2 regions of the Halobacillus trueperi genome follow, and region 2 is predicted to be linked to the other one. Evidence: riboswitches for the same ligand, from Rfam matches in the RefSeq annotation. Region 2 holds a riboswitch; the other holds the start of a gene.
What was found. Region 2 has a riboswitch for lysine ahead of DYE48_RS04860 (Na+/H+ antiporter NhaC family protein). Riboswitches for the same ligand answer to the same signal wherever they lie in the genome.
Positions count from the first base shown of each region.

Region 1: another riboswitch for lysine. It lies ahead of dapA (4-hydroxy-tetrahydrodipicolinate synthase); the one in region 2 lies ahead of DYE48_RS04860 (Na+/H+ antiporter NhaC family protein).

Region 1 is NZ_QUAE01000004.1:154,574-159,191, reverse strand. It holds gene DYE48_RS07340 (methyl-accepting chemotaxis protein) at 1-291, opposite strand, end outside; gene DYE48_RS07335 (MFS transporter) at 389-1,648, opposite strand; gene DYE48_RS21290 (hypothetical protein) at 1,804-2,226, opposite strand; lysine riboswitch at 2,884-3,062, shown strand; gene dapA (4-hydroxy-tetrahydrodipicolinate synthase) at 3,183-4,079, shown strand; gene clpP (ATP-dependent Clp endopeptidase proteolytic subunit ClpP) at 4,109-4,618, opposite strand, start outside.
Region 2 is NZ_QUAE01000003.1:6,054-22,848, reverse strand. It holds gene DYE48_RS04930 (methionine ABC transporter ATP-binding protein) at 1-903, shown strand, start outside; gene DYE48_RS04925 (methionine ABC transporter permease) at 896-1,564, shown strand; gene DYE48_RS04920 (MetQ/NlpA family ABC transporter substrate-binding protein) at 1,591-2,448, shown strand; gene DYE48_RS04915 (carboxymuconolactone decarboxylase family protein) at 2,515-2,880, shown strand; gene DYE48_RS21105 (YuzK family famiily protein) at 3,107-3,247, shown strand; gene sufC (Fe-S cluster assembly ATPase SufC) at 3,491-4,270, shown strand; gene sufD (Fe-S cluster assembly protein SufD) at 4,290-5,597, shown strand; gene DYE48_RS04900 (cysteine desulfurase) at 5,597-6,817, shown strand; gene sufU (Fe-S cluster assembly sulfur transfer protein SufU) at 6,807-7,250, shown strand; gene sufB (Fe-S cluster assembly protein SufB) at 7,283-8,680, shown strand; gene DYE48_RS04880 (sulfite exporter TauE/SafE family protein) at 9,365-10,177, shown strand; gene DYE48_RS04875 (bifunctional metallophosphatase/5'-nucleotidase) at 10,189-11,568, shown strand; gene DYE48_RS04870 (hypothetical protein) at 11,627-11,812, shown strand; gene yunB (sporulation protein YunB) at 11,964-12,734, shown strand; lysine riboswitch at 12,789-12,972, shown strand; gene DYE48_RS04860 (Na+/H+ antiporter NhaC family protein) at 13,108-14,661, shown strand; gene DYE48_RS04855 (sodium-dependent transporter) at 15,015-16,541, shown strand; gene DYE48_RS04850 (MetS family NSS transporter small subunit) at 16,543-16,641, shown strand; gene DYE48_RS04845 (M23 family metallopeptidase) at 16,676-16,795, opposite strand, start outside.

The DNA of each region.
Region 1 (4,618 bases), on a different contig from region 2:
CATGCTCAAAAGCTCTTCCTGAACCTCCACACTTTCTCGTGTATATTCGTTGAACTGTTCGCGATAACTTTCATCTTCAAAAAGTACGTAGGCTCTTGTCAGCGCGATTCGCTGAGATAAATTCAAGGCTAGTTTTTCATCAGCAATAAGTAATGGAAGCTGATGGTCCACCATATCCTTTGTACGATCGTTCGTGTATTTTGTGGCAAAAAAATTGAAGCTGCTTAAAATAACCGTCAACATTATAACAACTGAAAAAGATACTAAAATCCTTTTTTTAAGACTTTTCATGAAAACGCTCCTCTTCCGTATTTTTCCTTTCTTCTTTTATCGGAAATAAGAAGCGTTCTCTAAAGTCTTTCCCTTCATAAGTCCTAGGCTTTTTTTCTCATTCAATCTCTCTCAACTCTTTAAACCTAAAGAAAATAAAAGCCGAATACAAGGTTACTAAAATCGCACCGACTGCCATAATGTGATGGATGGAAATGCCGAAGGCTAAGACCCCTGATGTTAAGGCGTAGCTGACAGGGATCAGTCCCATGGAAGCGAGCGAAATGAGCCCCATCACCCGTCCTAGCATCTTCTCATCAATTAAACTCTGAATGGCAGCAATGAATGGAATGTTTGATCCCGATAAGGCGAAACCAAAGATTCCAAGACATAATATACTCATCCAAAGTTCTGTCGTGAAGCTAAGGCATGTAAACGCTATCCCTGAGATAACGAGCGCGATGATGCCAATTTTCCCGCGGTTCTTTTTCACATTCAACACACCAACCACAATCGAACCAAGCAGCATCCCCACAGCCAAACCTGCTTCAAGAAAGCTGAAATCCATTGCGGTCCCTTCCAGAACGGTCTTCACAAATAACGGAAGCCCCATCGTTAAAGGTCCGACTAAAAAGAGGTTCATAAAAATCGTCGTTAAAACGACAAGCGAAATGACGCGGGAATTTTTTACGTAGAGCAGTCCTTCCTTAAAATCATCCCAAAACCTTTTCTGTTCCTCCGACCCTTCTTTCACTCTGGGTACACGCATGAAGAAAATCAAAGCACTTGCCACAATAAGCATGACCGCTGTTGTTGCAAACACAATTTCATAGTTTCCAAAGGCAATGATGACCCCGGCAAGCATAGGAGCGAGGATGAACGAAGTCTGGTTGGTCATCTGGATAATCGAATTCCCTCTTGTCAGATTGTCTTTATGAATGATTGAAGGAATGACGGCACTTTCCGCTGCCCAGAAAAAAGCATCCAAAATACCGAAGAAAAGGGCAAAAGTCACAAATGTCCATAACGTAATTCCACCGAAAATAAACCAGACGACAAGGCCGACGAGAAGCAGCCCACGAATAAAATCAGACAAGAACATGATCTTCGCCTTATCAAAGCGATCCGCCACCGTTCCACTGATAATCATAAAAAGCACCCGTGGAATACTAACAGCGATATACAAAATGCCAAGTGAGGCCTCTAAACCTAAGACATTGACCACATACCAGCTTTGCGAAAAAAGAAAAAATGAAATGCCAAAACTTGATAAAAGTGCCGCTCCCCAAAGCAGCAAAAAGTTTCGATTCTTGAATATGGAGGGAATCTCTCTCAGTTCCGTTTCTGACTGTTGCAACGCTATTTCATTGACTGCCATATGAACCACACCTTCGTTTATTATTGGTTGATTCCATTGTATAAAAGGTCGATGCCAGCAACGATATGCCACAGAATGATTCTCCATCCGTCTCGAGACTGATATTTCCCCACCTATGTAAAAAGAGGTTTGCCCTTTGCAAACCTCTCGGATGGTCAGCCCCCCATGTATTGACTGCGGCAACGATTAATACAATTGAAATACGCTTGGTCATTAGATCCAAACTGTGCGGCACAATTGTTGATACAAGCCCGGTACAGATCGTGTTGGCTTTGTCCTGGTGGTGTAAATGGTCCCCCCCAAGAACCTCCGGGTTGGAAACCACCATTGTACCCGGGCGGCAGACCACCAGGGCCTACCCACTGACCTGGAACGGAAGGTTGCGGTTGCCAACTCCCACCGCCTGGACCTCCCCACGGAAACGGCTGCTGCCACTGCCCGCCAGTACCGCCTCCCCAAGTGCCTGGAGGGAATAATCCTCCAAAACCTCCTCCAGCTCCCGGGTTAAACATCCCACCACCGCCGAACACGATCCGATCCTGATTCCCGTTATTATAATAACTTGGATATTGATTCATCCGATCCGTCCCTTCTAAAAAACTCATACACCATATACTAAGAACCCCACCCCCAAATCGTGCCTATCCCCACCATTTCTCTTCATTTAAGAATTGAGACCCCTTAATGCTTCCGCCTGAGAGTGAGGAGGCTCAGCGCCCGCCTCATGGAAAGCAATCGGAGCGCCTGAAATCGCACAAAAGTCTCGAAATCAAGTCTTCAAGAATTCTGCCAGATTAAAAATGGATTCCCCACATTGGAAGTTGCTACAGAGCGCTTGGTAACACTCTGGCATGGATAGTGGAAGACACCCATCCTCGGCAAAGGGGTTCGTTTTTCAGTCTCATGGAATGGGGTGGTTGGGAAGCTGCGAGACTCCCGTGGGAGAAGGAGATAGGCGAGATCCCGCAGGACGAATTCCGAGAAAGCTCGGCGCTCCCCCACAGGAAAGTGTTCAAATGCGGAATCGACCTGGGAGACACGGCTGGCGCTCAACTCAGCAACGAACCCCAAAACATCTCGAAATCGAGGCTTACACAATCCTGCCAGATTGCTTAAGATAAGAATCTCAGAAGTTTTGTCGAATTGTTGGTTCCCTTGTCTTTCCACTTGTAAGATTGGTACTTTTTTGATAATCTTTTACTAACTAAATATTTTCTTATTTCAAATGATTTTGAAGTAAGGATAGAGGTGCAATGACATGAGTACACTTATCGGAGGAGAATGAGCTCCTGAGATGAAAGTGGAAAGGGGAAATTGCCGAAGCGAAAGGGATCTCATCTCCCTGATGCTGGTTCTGCTGCTGAATAAGTACAGGACTGTCATATAGGAAACTATATGGAGGGCTATCTTACGCAGGAACGGCTAAAAGTTTCTACGGCAGCAGCGAAGCCCTCGTTGCTGCCGTTTTTATTTTGACTGCCGTAGCCCTCACAACCTCGAACGTATTCAAAATTCTAAACAAAGGTGTGAGGTTATGAATTTCGGCCAAGTATTAACAGCGATGGTGACCCCTTTTGACAGCGAAGAAAACATTGATTTTGATGCAACGCGAGCGTTAGTCAACCACTTGATCGAAAACGGTTCGGATGGCCTTGTCATTGCAGGGACAACAGGTGAATCACCGACATTGTCGACAGAAGAGAAAGTGAGCCTCTTCAAATTCGTTGTTGAAGTAGTGGACGGAAGAGTTCCTGTTATTGCAGGTACCGGATCCAACAATACGAGAGCGTCCATCCGTTTGACTGAAAAAGCTGAGGAAATCGGTGTCGACGCCGTCATGCTCGTGACTCCTTATTACAATAAACCAACCCAAGAAGGTCTTTACCAGCACTTCTCTACGATTGCCCAATCCACATCGCTTCCCGTGATGCTTTACAACATCCCAGGCAGAAGCGTCATCAACATGGAGCCGGCGACCGTCATTCGCTTATCCCAGATTAAAAATATCGTTTCAATCAAGGAAGCAAGCGGCGATCTAGATGCGGCGACGGAAATCATCCGTGAAACGTCCGATGATTTTTCTGTTTACAGTGGCGAGGACTCCAATACGCTTCCATTCGTCTCGATTGGAGGTACAGGAATCGTGTCCGTTTCCTCCCATGTGATCGGAAATGAAATGCAGCAGATGATTCAAAGTTTCCGCGAAGGTGATTTTGCTTATGCCGCCCGCCTTCACCAAAAGCTTTTACCTGTTATGCATGCCATCTTCTCGGCACCAAGTCCGTCCCCTGTGAAAGCGGCACTGAATGCCAAAGGTGTGGAGGCCGGTGGTGTCCGCCTTCCCCTTCTGCCACTTTCAGAAGAGGAAGAAAAGCATGTGCTCAGTGAACTTGAAAAAGTACAACCGAAAGAAGCCTTTACTGTTTCGTAAGAAAAACCGCCCGGCATGGGCGGTTTTTTTCATTTCTTGTGAACAATCTCATCGACGATTCCGTATTCCTTCGCCTCTTCTGCACTCATAAAATAATCCCGGTCGGTATCTTCTGCCACCTTTTCCACAGGCTGCCCGGTGCGCTCGGAGATGATTTCATTAATATGCTGCCTCAGTTTGATGATTCGTTTCGCTGAAATTTCAATATCAGCTGCCTGCCCGCGAGCTCCCCCGAGCGGTTGGTGAATCATAATTTCACTATTCGGCAGCGCATACCGCTTCCCTTTTGCACCTGCCAATAAAAGCATAGCTCCAAAAGACGCCGCCATTCCTGTACAAATCGTGCGCACATCAGGCTGGATATACTGCATCGTATCCAGAATCGAAAATCCAGCAGTCGTCGAACCCCCTGGACTGTTGATATACAAAGAAATATCCTTTCCCGGGTCATCCGCTGCAAGATATAAAAGCTGGGCGACAATGCTGTTGGCCATGTGATCATTAATTTCTTCACTTACCATCACGATTCGGTCTTTTAA
Region 2 (16,795 bases):
GCCGGTAAAAGTACATTTATTCGCTTACTGAACCGTTTGGAAGATCCCACAGAAGGAAGCATTCTTGTCGATGAGCAGGAACTTACTTCATTAAGCAAAGGAAAATTAAGGTTGGCCAGACAAGAAATCGGAATGATCTTCCAGCATTTCAATTTGCTTTGGTCACGTACCGTTCATGATAATATCGCTTTTCCATTGGAAATTGCCGGGATCCCTAAAGCGGAAAGGCAAAAACGTGTCGATGAATTAATTGAATTGGTCGGGTTGAAAGGCCGGGGAGGTTCTTATCCATCCCAATTGAGCGGTGGACAAAAGCAAAGAGTGGGGATAGCCAGAGCGCTTGCAAACAATCCGAAAGTTCTTTTATGTGATGAGGCCACATCCGCGTTGGACCCTGAGACCACGGATTCGATTCTTGATCTTCTTGTGGATATTAACGAAAAGCTTGGCCTTACAATCGTTCTGATCACACATGAAATGCACGTCATTCGCAAAATTTGTCATCAGGTGGCGGTTATGGAAGAAGGTAAAATTGTTGAACAAGGGGAAGTGTTGGACGTTTTTCTTCATCCTCAAAAACCAGTCACGAAGAAGTTTGTGGATCAAGTGATGGGAGATCCAGAAAAAGAAACCTCCTTGCAATTGATCAAAGATAATTACCGTTCTGGAGAAATTATACGTCTTCACTTTGTCGGAGAAAGTACAAATCAGGCACTGATCAGTGATTTATCAAGGAAGTTTGAATTAGACGTCAACATTCTACATGGAAAGATTACCCAAACACAAAAGGGTGCGTATGGAACAATGTTTGTTCAATTTGATGGAGACAAAAAAGAAGTCGAGCGTGCCATTGAATATATTGAATCCACATCTGTTGAAGTGGAGGTGAATCCACATGTTTAATGAATGGTTCCCGAACGTAAGAATGGAAGACATGATTACAGCTACAAATGAAACCTTGTATATGACGCTGGTTTCTGTCGCTGGGACATTCGTTTTAGGTTTGCTTTTGGGTCTTCTCCTTTATTTGACCGGACCTGGGGGTCTTTGGGATAACAAAACGTTGAATTGGATTACTGCTTCCATTGTTAACATATTCAGAGCAATTCCGTTTATCATTCTCATTTTATTATTGTTCCCCTTTACAGATTTTCTGCTGGGCACCATTCGAGGGCCACAAGCAGCATTGCCTGCCCTGATTATTGGTGGAGCGCCATTCTATGCCCGGTTGGTGGAAATTGCATTGAAAGAAGTCGATAAAGGTGTCGTGGAAGCAGCAAAATCTATGGGAGCTAAATACTCGACCATCATTTTTAAAGTATTGCTTCCGGAATCGATGCCAGCTTTGATATCCGGGATAACCGTAACAGCTATCGCATTGATTGGATACACCGCCGTAGCCGGTGCCATCGGATCTGGTGGTCTTGGCGATTTCGCCTATTTCTATGGGTTCCAGAGAAGTAACTTTGATGTTGTATTCATTTGTACTATTTTAATCATTTTAATTGTGTTTATTTTCCAATTCATCGGAGATGCCATCTCACGAAAATTGGATAAAAGATAAAATAAATAAAAGGGAGAGAATTAATAATGAAAAAACTATGGACGAGTTTAATCGCTGTATTGCTTATCCTTGTTCTTGCAGCTTGCGGGTCATCGAACGAGGAAGAAAATGCATCAGGATCTGAAGGTGAAGAAGGTGGAACAAAGGAGATTAAGGTAGGAGCTACCAGTGTTCCACATGCTGAAGTTCTCGAGAAAGCAAAACCTATGCTTGAAGAAGAAGGAATCACATTAAAGATTGAAGAATATCAGGATTACATTTTACCGAACCAAGACTTAGATGAAGGTCGTATTGACGCTAACTATTTCCAAACGATTCCTTATATGGAGACCCAAGAGGAAGAGAAAGGGTATGACTTTGCAAACCTTGGTGGTATCCATATTGAGCCTATCGGAGTTTATTCTCAAAAATATGAAAACCTGGAAGACGTTGAAGAAGGTACGCAGCTAGTCATGAGTCGTTCTGTATCCACTCATGGTCGAGTCCTTTCACTCTTAGAGAAAGAGGGACTAATCAAATTGGATGAAAGTGTGGAAAAAGTAGATGCTACTGTACAGGATATTGTAGAAAATCCTAAAAACATTGAATTTGATACAGGAGTAGATGCAGCTAACCTTCCACAAGTTTACCAGCGTGAAGAAAACGTGCTTGTAGCGATTAATACAAACTATGCTATTGAGGCTGGTCTGTCTCCCAGCGAAGATTCAATTATTCTCGAGGAGTCTGACTCTCCTTATGTGAACGTCGTTGCTGCTAATAGCGAAGATAAAGACAATGAAGCGTTAAATACGCTTGTAGAAGTTCTTCGTTCTGAAGAGATCGTCAACTTCATCAAAGAAGAATATGACGGTGCTGTTGTACCGGTCTCAAGTGATGCTGAATAACGGATAAAATAAGTGACTGCGGTTTATACTAACCGCAGTCACTTATTTTTATTGGGAGGTTTTCATATGCAGGAACAAAATATGACGTGGACGCAAACGTACTTACATGATTATAAAGAAGGAATGGGAGCCTTCAGAGAGCACATGCCGGAAGTTTCTCATAAGTTTGATGAATTCACACAAGAATGTTTTAAAGCTGGAGAATTATCTAAAAAAGAGAAGCAATTGATGGCATTAGGAATCAGCATTGTTGCACAGGACGAGTACTGTATGATCTACCACACGCAAGGCTGCGTCGACCAGGGTGCAACGGAAAAGGAAATATTAGAAGCCTGTGGTGTTGCTGCGGCATTTGGAGGTGGAGCGGCTTTAAGTCAGGCCGTAACGCTTGTGCAGGATGCGTACATGGACTTGACGACAACGGTCAATTGATTCAATTATTAGAAAATTCAAGGAAATCGGATGTATTCTATATACTCACTTGCAGTAAACGCTTACATCAATAATGAAGATCACTTTTGCATGAATTTAAAGTTTTAAGAAGTTTTATTTGGGAATAGTATTTGTGGTACCTTAAATTGTGTAAATAATCTGAAAGGGTTGATTCGTTATTAGTGACGATCTGAATTTGAATTACACTGCTGATATGGAGAAAGCCATGCACCAATCTCATAACATGAGTTATGCGGAGTACAGCAGGAAGTTGGATACACGCTTGAAAGTAGAAGAAAAACGCCAACGAGAATTCGAAGAGAGTCAGAAAATGATTGCCCAGGTCGACCGTCAATTGCATAGATAAATCATTCGATTAAATGAAAAAATCAGGTGTGTTTTAGCCACCTGATTTTTTCATGTTATAATACACATGAAAAATGTAGAAAATTGTTCGTTACATGTCCGGACTCTTGGCTTTAGTTAATGGGAAAAAGTTGATAACAAGCACTAAATGATATAAGATTGTAATGAGAATAAATTGAGAATAGTTCTTTGTTTCCGATCAACATGGACATTCTATAATAATAGATACTGGAGGTATTCATTTATGGCAGGATCAACGTTAGAAATCAAAGATCTTCATGTAGAAATCGAAGGTCAGGAAATCCTTAAAGGTGTAAATTTAACAATCAACGGTGGGGAATTCCACGCTGTTATGGGACCGAACGGAACTGGTAAATCTACACTGGCTTCCGCAATTATGGGTCACCCTAAATATGAAGTAACAAAAGGTGAAGTATTGCTTGATGGCGAAAACGTTCTTGAAATGGAAGTGGACGAACGAGCTCAAGCAGGTCTATTCCTTGCTATGCAATATCCTAGTGAAATCAGTGGTGTAACAAACTCTGACTTCCTGCGTTCTTCTATTAATGCTCACCGTGAAGAAGGCGATGAAATCTCTCTTATGAAGTTCATCAAAGAGATGGATGCTAAGATGGATACGCTTGATATGGATAAAAACATGGCGCAGCGTTATCTTAACGAAGGTTTCTCCGGCGGTGAGAAAAAACGTAATGAAATCCTTCAATTAATGATGATTCAACCAGCGATTGCCATTCTAGATGAAATTGATTCAGGGCTTGATATCGATGCATTGAAAGTCGTTGCAAAAGGAATTAACGAAATGCGCAACGATGCTTTCGGCTGCTTGATCATCACTCACTACCAGCGTCTATTGAACTACATTACTCCTGATAAAGTACACGTTATGATGCAAGGACGTGTTGTCAAATCTGGTGGACCAGAACTTTCCCAGCGTCTGGAAGCGGAAGGTTATGACTGGATTAAACAGGAACTTGGCATCGAAGACGAAACCGTTAACGCGTAATTAAGATAGGAGGGTAATCATGACAGTAGAAGTCTCACTACCATATGACAAAGAGTACATCTCACAATTCTCCCAAGGGCAGAATGAGCCTGAATGGATGAAGAACCTTCGTCTTAGCGCCCTGGAGAAATCGGAATCTTTACCGCTTCCGAAACCAGATAAAACGAATATCTCCAAATGGAACTTCACAGAGTTCGACCATCACGTAACAGGTGATCGTATTGAATCTCTTGATGAACTTCCAGATGAAATCAAAGATTTCTTAGATGAAGAAAAAGAACAGCAAAACCTGGTCATTCAGCGTAACCATACAGTGGCTTACGGAACCATTGATCAAAAATTGAAAGATCAAGGGGTCATCTTCACAGATATCGGTACGGCACTTAGAGAGCACAGTGAATTGGTAGAGAAGTATTACATGAACGATGCCGTTCACATGGACGAGCATCGTTTGACAGCTCTTCATGCAGCTCTTATGAACGGAGGGGTTTTCCTTTACGTTCCAAAAAATGTGCAAATAGAGGATCCTATTCAGGCGATTTTCTGGCAGGAAGATCCAAAAGCTTCCTTGATCAACCACATTTTAGTCGTAGCTGAAGAGAATAGCTCTGTGACGTATGTAGAGAACTATATTTCTCACAATAAAGAAGAAAAAACTTCCGCGAACATTGTGACAGAAGTCATCGCTAAAGATGGAGCGAAAGTATCCTTCGGCGCGGTCGACAACTTTGAAGCGGGTACAACTGTATATGCCAATCGTCGTGGAGTCGCTTATCGTGATTCAGTCATTGAATGGGCCCTTGGTCAAATGAACGAAGGCGACACCGTTTCTGAAAACATCACACACTTGATTGGTGATAATTCACACTCTAATGCGAAAACCGTTGCTATTGGACGTGGAAAACAGAAGCAAAACTTCACAGCAAACATTACGCACTTCGGAAAAGGCTCTGACGGTTATATTCTTCAACACGGAGTGATGAAGGATAAGGCTTCTGCTATTTTCAATGGAATCGGTAAGATTGAACATGGGGCAAGCAAGTCTAATGCCGAGCAGGAGTCACGTGTTCTTATGCTGAGCAGCGACGCACGTGGGGACGCAAACCCGATTCTTCTCATTGATGAAGATGACGTAACAGCGGGACACGCTGCATCGGTTGGACGTGTGGACCCGATTCAACTGTATTACTTGATGAGCCGTGGAATTTCCAAGTTTGAAGCTGAGCGTTTAATCATTCATGGATTCCTTGCGCCAGTAGTAAACCAATTGCCTGTTGAAGCTGTAAAACGCCAATTACAACAAGTGATTGAAAGGAAAGTATATTAATGGATGTAAAAGCGGTACGCGACGAATTTCCTATTCTACACCAGGAAGTAAATGGACATCCGCTCGTGTATTTGGATTCATCAGCGACTTCTCAGAAGCCGATCAAGGTGATTGAAAAGCTTGATGAGTACTATCGCGGATACAACTCTAATGTCCATAGAGGTGTACACACGCTTGGCACAAGAGCGACAGACGAGTATGAAGGTGCCCGTGAGAAAGTGAGACGCTTCATTAATGCGTCCAGCTCCCAAGAAGTCATCTTTACGCGTGGGACAACAACAGCCATCAATACCGTTGCAGCAAGCTACGGTCGGGCGAACTTGCGTGAAGGTGATGAGGTTGTCATCACTCCAATGGAACACCACAGCAACATTATCCCTTGGCAGCAGATTGTTAAGGAAACAGGAGCTACTTTGAAGTATATTCCATTGCAATCTGATGGCACGATTCTTTTAGAAGATGTTCAAAAGACAGTAACATCTAAAACGAAAATTGTTGCCGTCATGCACGTGTCGAATGTTCTAGGAACGATCAATCCGGTGAAAGAGATTGCACAAATTGCTCATAACCAAGGAGCAGTCATGCTTGTTGATGGTGCTCAAAGTGCTCCTCACATGAAGATCGATGTTCAAGACTTGGACGCTGATTTTTATGCGTTTTCAGGTCATAAGATGTGCGGCCCAACTGGAATCGGAGTTTTATATGGAAAAAAGGCGCTTCTTGAAAAAATGGAGCCTGTCGAGTTTGGTGGAGAAATGATCGACTTCGTTAACCTTTATGATTCGACATGGAAAGAACTGCCCTGGAAGTTTGAAGGCGGAACACCCATTATTGCCGGAGCTGTCGGCCTAGGTGCAGCCATTGATTTTCTTACGGACATTGGTTTGGATGAAATCAAAGAGCATGAAGAGAAACTGGCTTCTTATGCCATGCAAGAAATGAATAAAGTTGATGGCATGACCATTTATGGTCCAGAGCATCGAGCAGGTCTTGTCACTTTCAATCTTTCAGATGTTCACCCTCACGATCTTGCTACGGTATTAGACGCTGAAGGAATTGCTGTACGTGCAGGGCACCACTGTGCTCAGCCGTTGATGCGTTGGTTGGAAGTGTCAGCGACGGCAAGAGCAAGTTTTTACTTGTATAATAATGAAGAAGATATAGATCGACTTGTTGCAGGATTACAAACAACAAAGGAGTATTTTGGCGATGTCTTTTAATAATTTAGATACGCTATATCGTCAAGTCATCATGGACCATTATAAAAATCCGCGTAATCGCGGGTCGATTGACGGGAACCCTATGACGGTTGATATGAATAATCCAACGTGTGGGGATCGCATTCAGCTTCAGTTGTTAATTGAAGATGGTCATGTCCAAGAAGCTAAGTTTGATGGAGAAGGTTGTTCCATCAGTCTTTCATCTGCTTCCATGATGACGCAGGCTATCAAAGGGAAGCCCGTTGACGAAGCACTGAAAATGTCTGAACTCTTTTCTGAACTCATGCAAGGCAATGATGTTGATGAAGGAGATATTGACCTGGGTGACATTGAAGCTCTACAAGGGGTTTCAAAGTTCCCGGCTCGTATCAAATGTGCGACACTAGCCTGGAAAGCGATGGAAAAGGGTGTCGATGAAGAGAAACAAGACTAAGCTTTTGTCAATACCAAAAGGAGGTATGTAACATGGCCAAAAAAGCGCCAGAAGTGGGAGAGTACCAATACGGATTCCACGAAAAAGATGTTTCGATTTTCCGTACGCAAAAGGGTTTGACGAAAGAAGTCGTTGAACAGATCTCCAACTATAAAGAAGAACCAAAATGGATGCTCGACTTCCGTCTGAAGTCTCTTGAGCAGTTTTATAAAATGCCAATGCCACAGTGGGGTGGCGATCTTTCAGAGCTTAACTTTGATGACATTACGTACTATGTGAAACCATCAGAGCGTTCTGAACGATCCTGGGATGAAGTTCCCGAAGAAATCAAGAACACCTTCGATCGTCTTGGGATTCCTGAAGCAGAACAGAAGTATCTTTCTGGTGTTTCAGCTCAATATGAATCTGAAGTTGTTTATCACAACATGGAGAAGGATCTTGAAGACTTGGGTGTTATATTCAAGGATACGGACTCTGCTCTTAAAGAGAATGAAGACATTTTCAAAGAGTACTTCGGTAAGGTCATCCCTCCATCCGATAACAAGTTCTCTGCACTAAACTCAGCGGTTTGGTCCGGAGGTTCCTTCATTTATGTACCGAAAGATACGAAAGTTGAAACGCCTTTGCAAGCGTACTTCCGTATCAACTCGGAGAATATGGGGCAATTTGAGCGTACTTTGATCATTGCTGACGAAGGCTCTTCTGTTCACTACGTAGAAGGCTGTACAGCACCAACGTACTCTTCAAGCTCTCTGCACAGTGCCGTTGTAGAAATCTTTGTTAAGGATAACGCCTATTGCCGTTATACCACGATTCAAAACTGGGCGAACAACGTGTACAACCTTGTAACAAAACGTGCCGTTGCAGAGTCCAATGCTACAATGGAATGGGTCGACGGAAACCTTGGTTCCAAATTGACGATGAAGTATCCTGCTGTGCTTCTTAAAGGTGAAGGAGCGCGTGGTATGACGCTTTCCATCGCTCTAGCTGGTAAAGGACAGCATCAGGATGCCGGTGCTAAAATGCACCACTTGGCACCGAACACTTCTTCTACGATCGTTTCTAAATCCATCTCTAAACATGGTGGTAAAGTAACGTATCGAGGAATTGTTCAATTCGGTCGAAAAGCCGAAGGTGCTCGTTCCAATGTTGAGTGTGATACGCTCATCATGGATAATGAGTCCACATCCGATACGATTCCTTACAATGAAATCATGAATGAGAACATCTCTCTTGAACACGAAGCGAAAGTTTCTAAAGTGTCAGAAGAGCAGTTGTTCTACTTGATGAGCCGCGGTATTTCTGAAGAAGAAGCTACAGAAATGATCGTGATGGGCTTCATTGAGCCGTTCACAAAAGAGCTCCCAATGGAGTATGCCGTGGAAATGAACCGTCTAATCAAATTTGAAATGGAAGGTTCCATCGGTTAATAAAAGGAATAAAGCCGTGCAGATATCATCTGCACGGCTTTTTCATCGTGGGCCGGTGTTCCCGGGGTTCGTTGCCCTGTTTGGCGTCAGGGGTGGCTGGGAAGCTACTCGCTTTCCTGTGGGGGAGTGCCGAGCTTCCTCGGACTGCGTCCTCCGGGATCTCGCCTATCTCCTTTCTCCCACGGGAGTCTCGCAGCTTCCCAACCACCCCATTAGATGAGTGTGAAAAACGAACCCACTATACTTAGAAGAAGCGTCTTCCAACTTCCTTGTCCAGGAGTCATAAAGCACGCTGGAACAGCATTTCAATGGGGAGGCCATAGAGTTCTGCATTTCGACAGAGATTGGGAACTTTGTTATTTGTGGTAGTGGTTTCGAGATCCTTATATGAAAGGGGCGGAGGGGAATGGCGAGACTCCTGCGGGAAAAAAGTGCATGGTGAGACCTCACAGGACGCAGTCCGAGGAGGCTCACCGCGCTCCCGCGGAAAGCGAGCTATTCTCCGCAGCCCCCATCCACTCAACAAAATTCTCGAAACTGAGTCTTCCACGATCGGGAGCTTATGTGAGTTTAACAGCGCCTATTTTGTTGCTCTTGTTTGATCCTCCATTCCAGGCAAGATGTTTTATGAATACAAAACATGATACTATAATATTATCTATTAAGAGTTAAGGAAGATTCGATATGTTTTTGGTTATGTTTTTGATCGGTTTAATCACAGCCCTAGTCGGTAGTGTGGCAGGCCTTGGAGGAGGCGTTATTTTAGTTCCTGTTCTCCTGTTTTTAGGTGATCATTTTGCTTCCTTCGATTGGGTAAACCCCCAGGCAATCGTGGGGATTTCTTTAGTTGTGATGATTTTTACAGGGATGTCTTCAGCCATCTCGTACATGAAGCACAACCGTGTGGATACAGGAATTGGACTAGTTTTTTTGATTGGCAGCATTCCGGGAGGCATTTTAGGCTCTTGGCTGAATCAATTTTTTGAAACGGATGGTTTCTCTCTTTTCTTTGGAATTGTTATGATTGCGGTTTCTTTACTGTTTTTCATTCCGCGGAGACCATCAGGTCATTCCTTATTTAAAACAGGTATGTCTAGAGAGAAAACAGTGGACGGGAAAGTGTATAAGTACCGGATGCCTTTTTGGGTTGGGTTTATCTTATCGTTTTGCGTAGGAATGTTATCTGGTTTATTAGGCATAGGTGGAGGATCTTTAATGGTCCCAGCTATGATTTTACTATTGAACATCCCCCCTCATATTGCAACAGCGACTTCTATGTTTATGATTTTTTTTGCAAGCATAACAAGCTCTGCGACCCATGTTCTTTTAGGGCATGTGGATTGGAGTCATACGCTCTGGTTTATTCCAGGAGCCTACTTAGGAGGAACACTTGGAGCATGGGTCAATCGACGCCTTGATGGACAAGTCGTGGAGAGATTTCTGAGGGTACTGCTCGTATTGATTGGCATACGTTTAATTTGGCAAGGTTTAGGGTGAGGAGACTGATGATGAAGGAAAAATTATACTTTTATTATACAAGCGATCTGCACAGTCACTTTGAAAATTGGCCACAAATCGTCGGGTATTTTAACGAAAAGAAAAAGAAACACGAGAAAAAAGGGGAAGAGTACTGGCTTTTTGATAATGGAGACCATGTCGATCGTTTTCATCCGATCGCTGAGGGCTTGATGGGGAAGGGCAATGTTGAGTTATTAAATGAAGCTGGATATGATGTAGCAACGATCGGCAACAATGAAGGCATTACTTTAGCGAGTGAAGATCTTCACTCCTTATACGATCATGCAACTTTTCGTGTCGTTTGTGCCAATTTGGATTGTAAGAGCTCCTCTTCACCTGCTTGGTTAAAGCCCTACCACATTCTTGAGTCCAAATATGGGACGAAAATCGGCGTATTAGGTTTGACTGCACCATTTCAAGCGTTTTACCAGCAATTAGGGTGGGATGTGCTCTCGCCATTCGATATATTGGATGGGATAATTGAAGAGTTGAGAAATCAAGCGGATATCATTATCTTACTATCACACCTTGGTATTAATGAAGACGAAGAAATCGCGAGGCGTTATTCAGACATTGATATTATTATCGGGGGCCACACGCACCACCTTTTTAAGAATGGTGAATATATTGATGGTGCCTTGTTGACAGCAGCAGGTAAACACGGGACGCATCTCGGTGAAGTTGCTGTGGAATGGAACATCGATACGCGCCATCTAGAGAAGAAAGAGGCCTATGCCATACCAACGGAACAACTGAAAAAAGATGATGGAGTCACAAAAAAAGTCAAAGAGATTCGTTCTAAAGCTGTTCATGAACTAGGCACTCCCGTAGCTTATCTCCGGGAACCTCTGCACATTGCATGGTTTCATGACACCCCGCTTATGAACCGCTTGACTGAACAATTACGCTTATGGACATCGGCGGATATAGCGATGTTAAATGCAGGTGTGCTCCTCGACCATTTATCCGCTGGGGAAATTACTTATGAAGATATTCATCGCATTTGTCCACACCCGATGAACCCCTGTCTTGTGGAATTGAGAGGGGATGAGCTGATGGAAGTGATACGAGCTGCTCATACGAAAGAACTTACGGAAATAAGGCTGAAAGGCTTTGGCTTTAGAGGTGAAGTGATTGGGAAGATGGTTTTTGCAGGTATTGACATAGAAATGGATGATGATGGAGAAGAACATGTAAAGCATGTCACTTTTGCTGGTGAACCGATTGATTATGATCGTACGTATCGGTTTGCTACAGCGGACACATTTACGTTTGGCCGATTCTTTCCTGAAATCGCCTATTCCAAGACAAAGAAATATTTTATGCCGGAACTATTGCGAGACCTTTTATCTGAAGCACTTAAGTCATAACACTGGGAGCTACCTTTGTAGGTAGCTCTCTTACATAACGGATTGTAAGGAGTTTATTATGAGAGTCGTTGCAACAAATTCTCTAGTACCCGGAGCTGTATTAGCTAAAACCATATACAATGAAAGCGGTCAAGCGCTCCTCCAACAAGGTGTAGCTTTTACACCGCGGATCATTGAACGGTTAAAAAGCTTTGATATTACTTATGTGTATATAGAAGATGGACGTGAAGCGATCGTCCCATAGTAAGGGAAATAAAAAGAGATGGTACAAGAGGAAGAGACATCGACTTGTCCAAAGAATTGAATATCCTGATCAAGAATTGTCATCTGACATCGGTAAGTTGATGCTTAAACCCTTCTTTTCTTTCATATAGATAGATGAGGAGGGTTGTTCTATGCCAAAAAAGAGTGCGACTACTGGTTCCACGATCGGAAAAAGGATTGTGCTTAGTCTGCTGTTTTTCGCCCTTTTCACAGCGTTAAGCCTTTGGTTCATTAACCGAGGTGTGACTCCGGCGCTCGTTGAAATTGCTGAAACAAAAGCTCAACAGCTGGCTAGGGATGCCATTAATGAAGCAGTCAGTAAAACGATCGCAGAAGATCTACAATTTAATGACCTTGTGAATATGGAAAAAGATAACCAAGGAAATATTGTTTATATGGGATGGAACTCTGTAGTTGTTAACCGCGCACTTCGTGATACGACCATACGTGTTCAGAACTTTTTAAAAAGGATGGAGCTTGGCGAGCTTCCGATGGAGGATACTTCTTTGGAGCCGAATATTGATCCCGATCGCACACAGGAGGAATTAGGAGAACAACCAGCAACACTTATTGAACTTCCTATTGGGGTAGCAACAAACAACAGTTTACTAGCGAACCTTGGGCCAAAAGTTCCTGTTCAACTTAGAGTGATTGGAGACGTTCAATCAGAAGTCGATATCAAGATGACGGAATATGGGATTAACGCTGCTTTATTTGAATTGACGATTCATTTTGAAGTGAATGTCCGGATTGTTATTCCATTTTCTACAGAAACAACTGTCGTAACGAATAATATTCCTATTGATCAAGCTACCATCCTAGGTAAAGTTCCTAATTTTTATGGTGGTATGGGAGGGGAAGGGGATCCATCATTTTCCTATCCAATGGAACCCTTGCAATAAATGCTTGGAATTGTTAAAATTACTGAGAATTGAATATGCGTGACCTTATCAGATCGGTGAGGTAGAGGTGCAAACACCATCAGTAATCAATTGGAGCGAGACAAGCGACGATGATTGATGGAAGGGGATGTTTGCCGAAGTGTTTTGTAGTTCGTCAAACTATAAGACGCTGGTGTATATCTGAACAAGAGATACACTGTCATGCATGCTTTTGGGTGCATGGGGCGCTACTGATCGAAATGGAGGATAATCAAATTGCCACTTACAAAGGCGATGGTAGGTTATTTTCTATCATTGTCTTTTTTTATTCCTCATTTTTATCCGCAGTAGCCTTCCAATCCCGTTACATCAAGATTTACGGAGGGGAAACATCATGGAAGGAACCATCTATTCTTTAATTCCAGCAGTATTAATGTTAATCCTTGTTCTGCTGACAAGGAAAGTCATCCTATCCTTAGGGATTGGGATCATCGTAGGAGCATTCCTGCTCACACAAATGGATATTGGCGGAGGACTAGCGTTAATCTGGTCGATTTTCGCAAACATCTTCGTCAGTGAAGGCGCACTGAATATGGGCAACATTTATTTGTTATCATTTCTATTCTTATTAGGAATTACCACTGCCTTCATGACAGCATCAGGAGGAAGTCGTGCGTTTGGTCGTTGGGCTGTCGAACGTATTCGCACGAGAAAAGGGGCAACACTTGTTCCGGCGCTTTTGGGAATCATCATCTTTATTGATGATTACTTCAATGCACTGGCTGTAGGACAAGTAGCGCGCCCTGTAACCGATCGATATAAAGTATCCCGGGCAAAATTGGCGTATTATATCGATTCCACATCGGCTCCGATTACTGTTATTTCACCTATTTCCAGCTGGGGAGCTTATATTATTGGAACGATCGGAAGTATCCTGGCTGCGAATGAAATCACACAGTATCAAGCTTTTGAAGCATTTGTGTTAATGATTCCAGCAAATCTCTATGTGTTTGCGGCGTTATTGCTCGTATTCTTGACGATTTACTTAAGATTGGATCTTGGTCCGATGAAAGTTCATGAGAAACGAGCCATTGAAACAGGAGAATTGAACAACCCTGAAAAAAGGGACGTTCCTGGTGATTTGAATGATGAATTCAAGGAGCATAACCATGGGAAGATCTCTCATCTGATTTGGCCTATCTTTGCTCTTGTTGTCGGAACTGTGTTAACAATGGTCATCACAGGAATGCGCAACACAGAAGGCAGTGTCGATCTTCTCTCCATCTTTGCAAACACAAATGTGAATATCTCATTGTTCACAGGTGGAGTCGTTTCTGTTGTTGTTGCGCTTGTGCTGTATATCAGTCAACCAAAACCTAAATCAGGAATTTCTCTCGTCTTTGGTCAAGGGATGAAAGCCATGTTACCAGCGATTTACATCTTGGTTTTTGCCTGGATGATCGGTGATATTATCGGCCAGCTTCAAACTGGTGAATATTTAGCCCAGCAATTTACTCAAGCAGATATCAACCTTGCCTATCTGCCTTTGATTATTTTCTTATTGTCTGGCTTCATGGCATTATCAACAGGTACATCTTGGGGAACATTCGGAATTATGCTTCCGATTGCAGGAGAAATCGCGGCAGTATCCGACCCTACACTGATTTTGCCGGCACTGTCAGCAGTACTCGCTGGATCTGTGTTTGGTGACCACTGTTCACCGATATCCGATACGACAATTCTTTCCTCGACAGGGGCAGGATCGAACCACATTGATCACGTACTCACACAGCTCCCTTATGCCCTTATCGCTGCAGGAGCTGCTTCCATCGGTTATGTTATCTTAGGCTTGTCTGGTGGAGTGTGGCTGCCATTGTTGATGACGTTGATTATTGTCACATTTGTAGCGTTCATTATTCACAAGTTTAATCGGCAGCCAACGGAGTAAAATAAAAAGGAATACTTTGTGGGAGAGTATGGAACGTGCAAATCCATACTCTCTTTTTTTGTCATCATCTCCCCATTCAAAAATTCTTTACATAGGCTGATTGTTGAAGACTCAGTTTCGTGACTTACAAAGTCCTGCCATATAGTATATATCGTGTATGATAAAAACATATTAATCCATATTATGGTAGTACATTTTACTCAAGGCTTTTAACTCCCCTTCCAATTTCTGAAAATTTAAAAATTATTTTGACAAGCTGTGCATTGCTAGTTATAATTTAAAGCAGAATAATCAGAAAAATAAAAATTAAAAAACATCTTTTTTAGGATGTTTAACTCAGGGAGGTCTTTCGCATGGAAAATCGTGCACAATGGGGAACACGAGCCGGTTTCATACTGGCAGCCGTCGGTTCAGCCATCGGTTTAGGTAACATCTGGCGTTTCCCGGCAGTAGCTTATGAAAATGGTGGTGGGGCATTTTTCATTCCTTATTTATTTGCTCTGTTAACAGCGGGTATTCCGCTACTTGTTATGGAATTCACCATCGGCCACAAATTTAGAGGGTCAGCACCACTTTCATTCTTCAGAATGAACCGTAAAACAGAATGGCTTGGCTGGTGGGCAGTACTTGTATCATTTGTTATTTCAACATATTATGCCGTCATTATTGCCTGGGCAATTTCATACAGTTTCTTTGCATTCAACCTTTCATGGGGTGATGACACAGAAGGCTTTTTGTTTAGCGATTATTTGCAATTATCCGTAGATCCTGGTCAGACAGGAAGCCTTGTACCTGGTGTTCTTATTCCACTTCTTATCGTTTGGTTGATTACTCTTGGGGTCCTTTTCAAAGGAGTCAAAAAAGGGATTGAAGCGGCAAACAAAATCTTTATCCCTACATTGGTTGTCCTTTTCATAATTATTGTCATCCGGGCGATCACTCTTCCGGGGGCGGCAGAAGGTCTTCAGACTTTCTTTGCTCCAGACTTTAGTGCAATTGCTAATAGTTCCGTGTGGGTAGCGGCCTATGGTCAAATTTTCTTCAGTTTATCGATCGCCTTTGCGATTATGATTACGTACTCCAGTTACCTACCGAAGAAATCGGACTTAACGAACAATGCGTTCATTGCTGGCTTCGGTAATTCAAGCTTTGAACTATTAGCTGGTATAGGAGTGTTTGGTGCATTAGGATTTATGGCTTCCCAGAGCGGCGTACCCGTGAGTGAAGTCGTTAGTGGCGGGGTAGGACTTGCGTTTGTGGTATTCCCGCAAATCATCAATGAATTCCCTGCACTGAATGGATTATTCGGTTTCCTATTCTTCGCATCATTAGTATTAGCCGGACTATCTTCGTTAATCTCTATTTCAGAAACATACGTAGCTGCTCTGAGCGAAAAATTTGGACTTTCAAGAAAAGCTGCTGTAGGACTTGGTGGTGGACTTGCAGCTGTTATTTCCTTGCTTTTCGCGACACAAGGGGGACTTTATCTCCTTGATGCTGCTGATTACTTCATTAACCAATTCGGAGTGGCGTTCGTCGGCCTTGTTGAAGTCGTGGTTATTGCTTGGTTCTTACGTAACCTCAATGACTTCCAAACTCATGCGAACGGTATTTCTGATCTCCGCCTTGGTGGATGGTGGAAGGTCTGTCTTGGTATCATCACACCAATTGTTCTTGGATTTATGATGTTTGGCTTATTCAAGAAGAACCTTCTTAAAGAGTTCGATACAGAAACAGGGAACTACGAAGGATATGCGGATGGATTTATTTTATTCGGCGGCTGGTTCGTGGCAGCCTTCGCCATTGTCTTCGGCTTCTTGATGACATTGAAGCGTTGGGATTCAAAAGCCGTTGAAGAGGTAAAAAAGGAGGTAAGCTAATATGACAGCTGGTGCAGTGACAATGATGATTATCGGAATGCTCGTGATATGGGGCGGCCTGGCTGCCAGTATTACGAATGCCGTAAAAAAATCAAAATAACAAGAAAAGCGTCGCACAATGAAGTGCGGCGCTTTTAATTTTTTGTCATCCTTTCCCACTTCCTCAGAAAAGGGTAAGGATCAAAGGACCATTCATTTTTTCCATTATCTTGATACATCCCGTAATGAAGATGTGGAGGGAATTTTCCGGATGT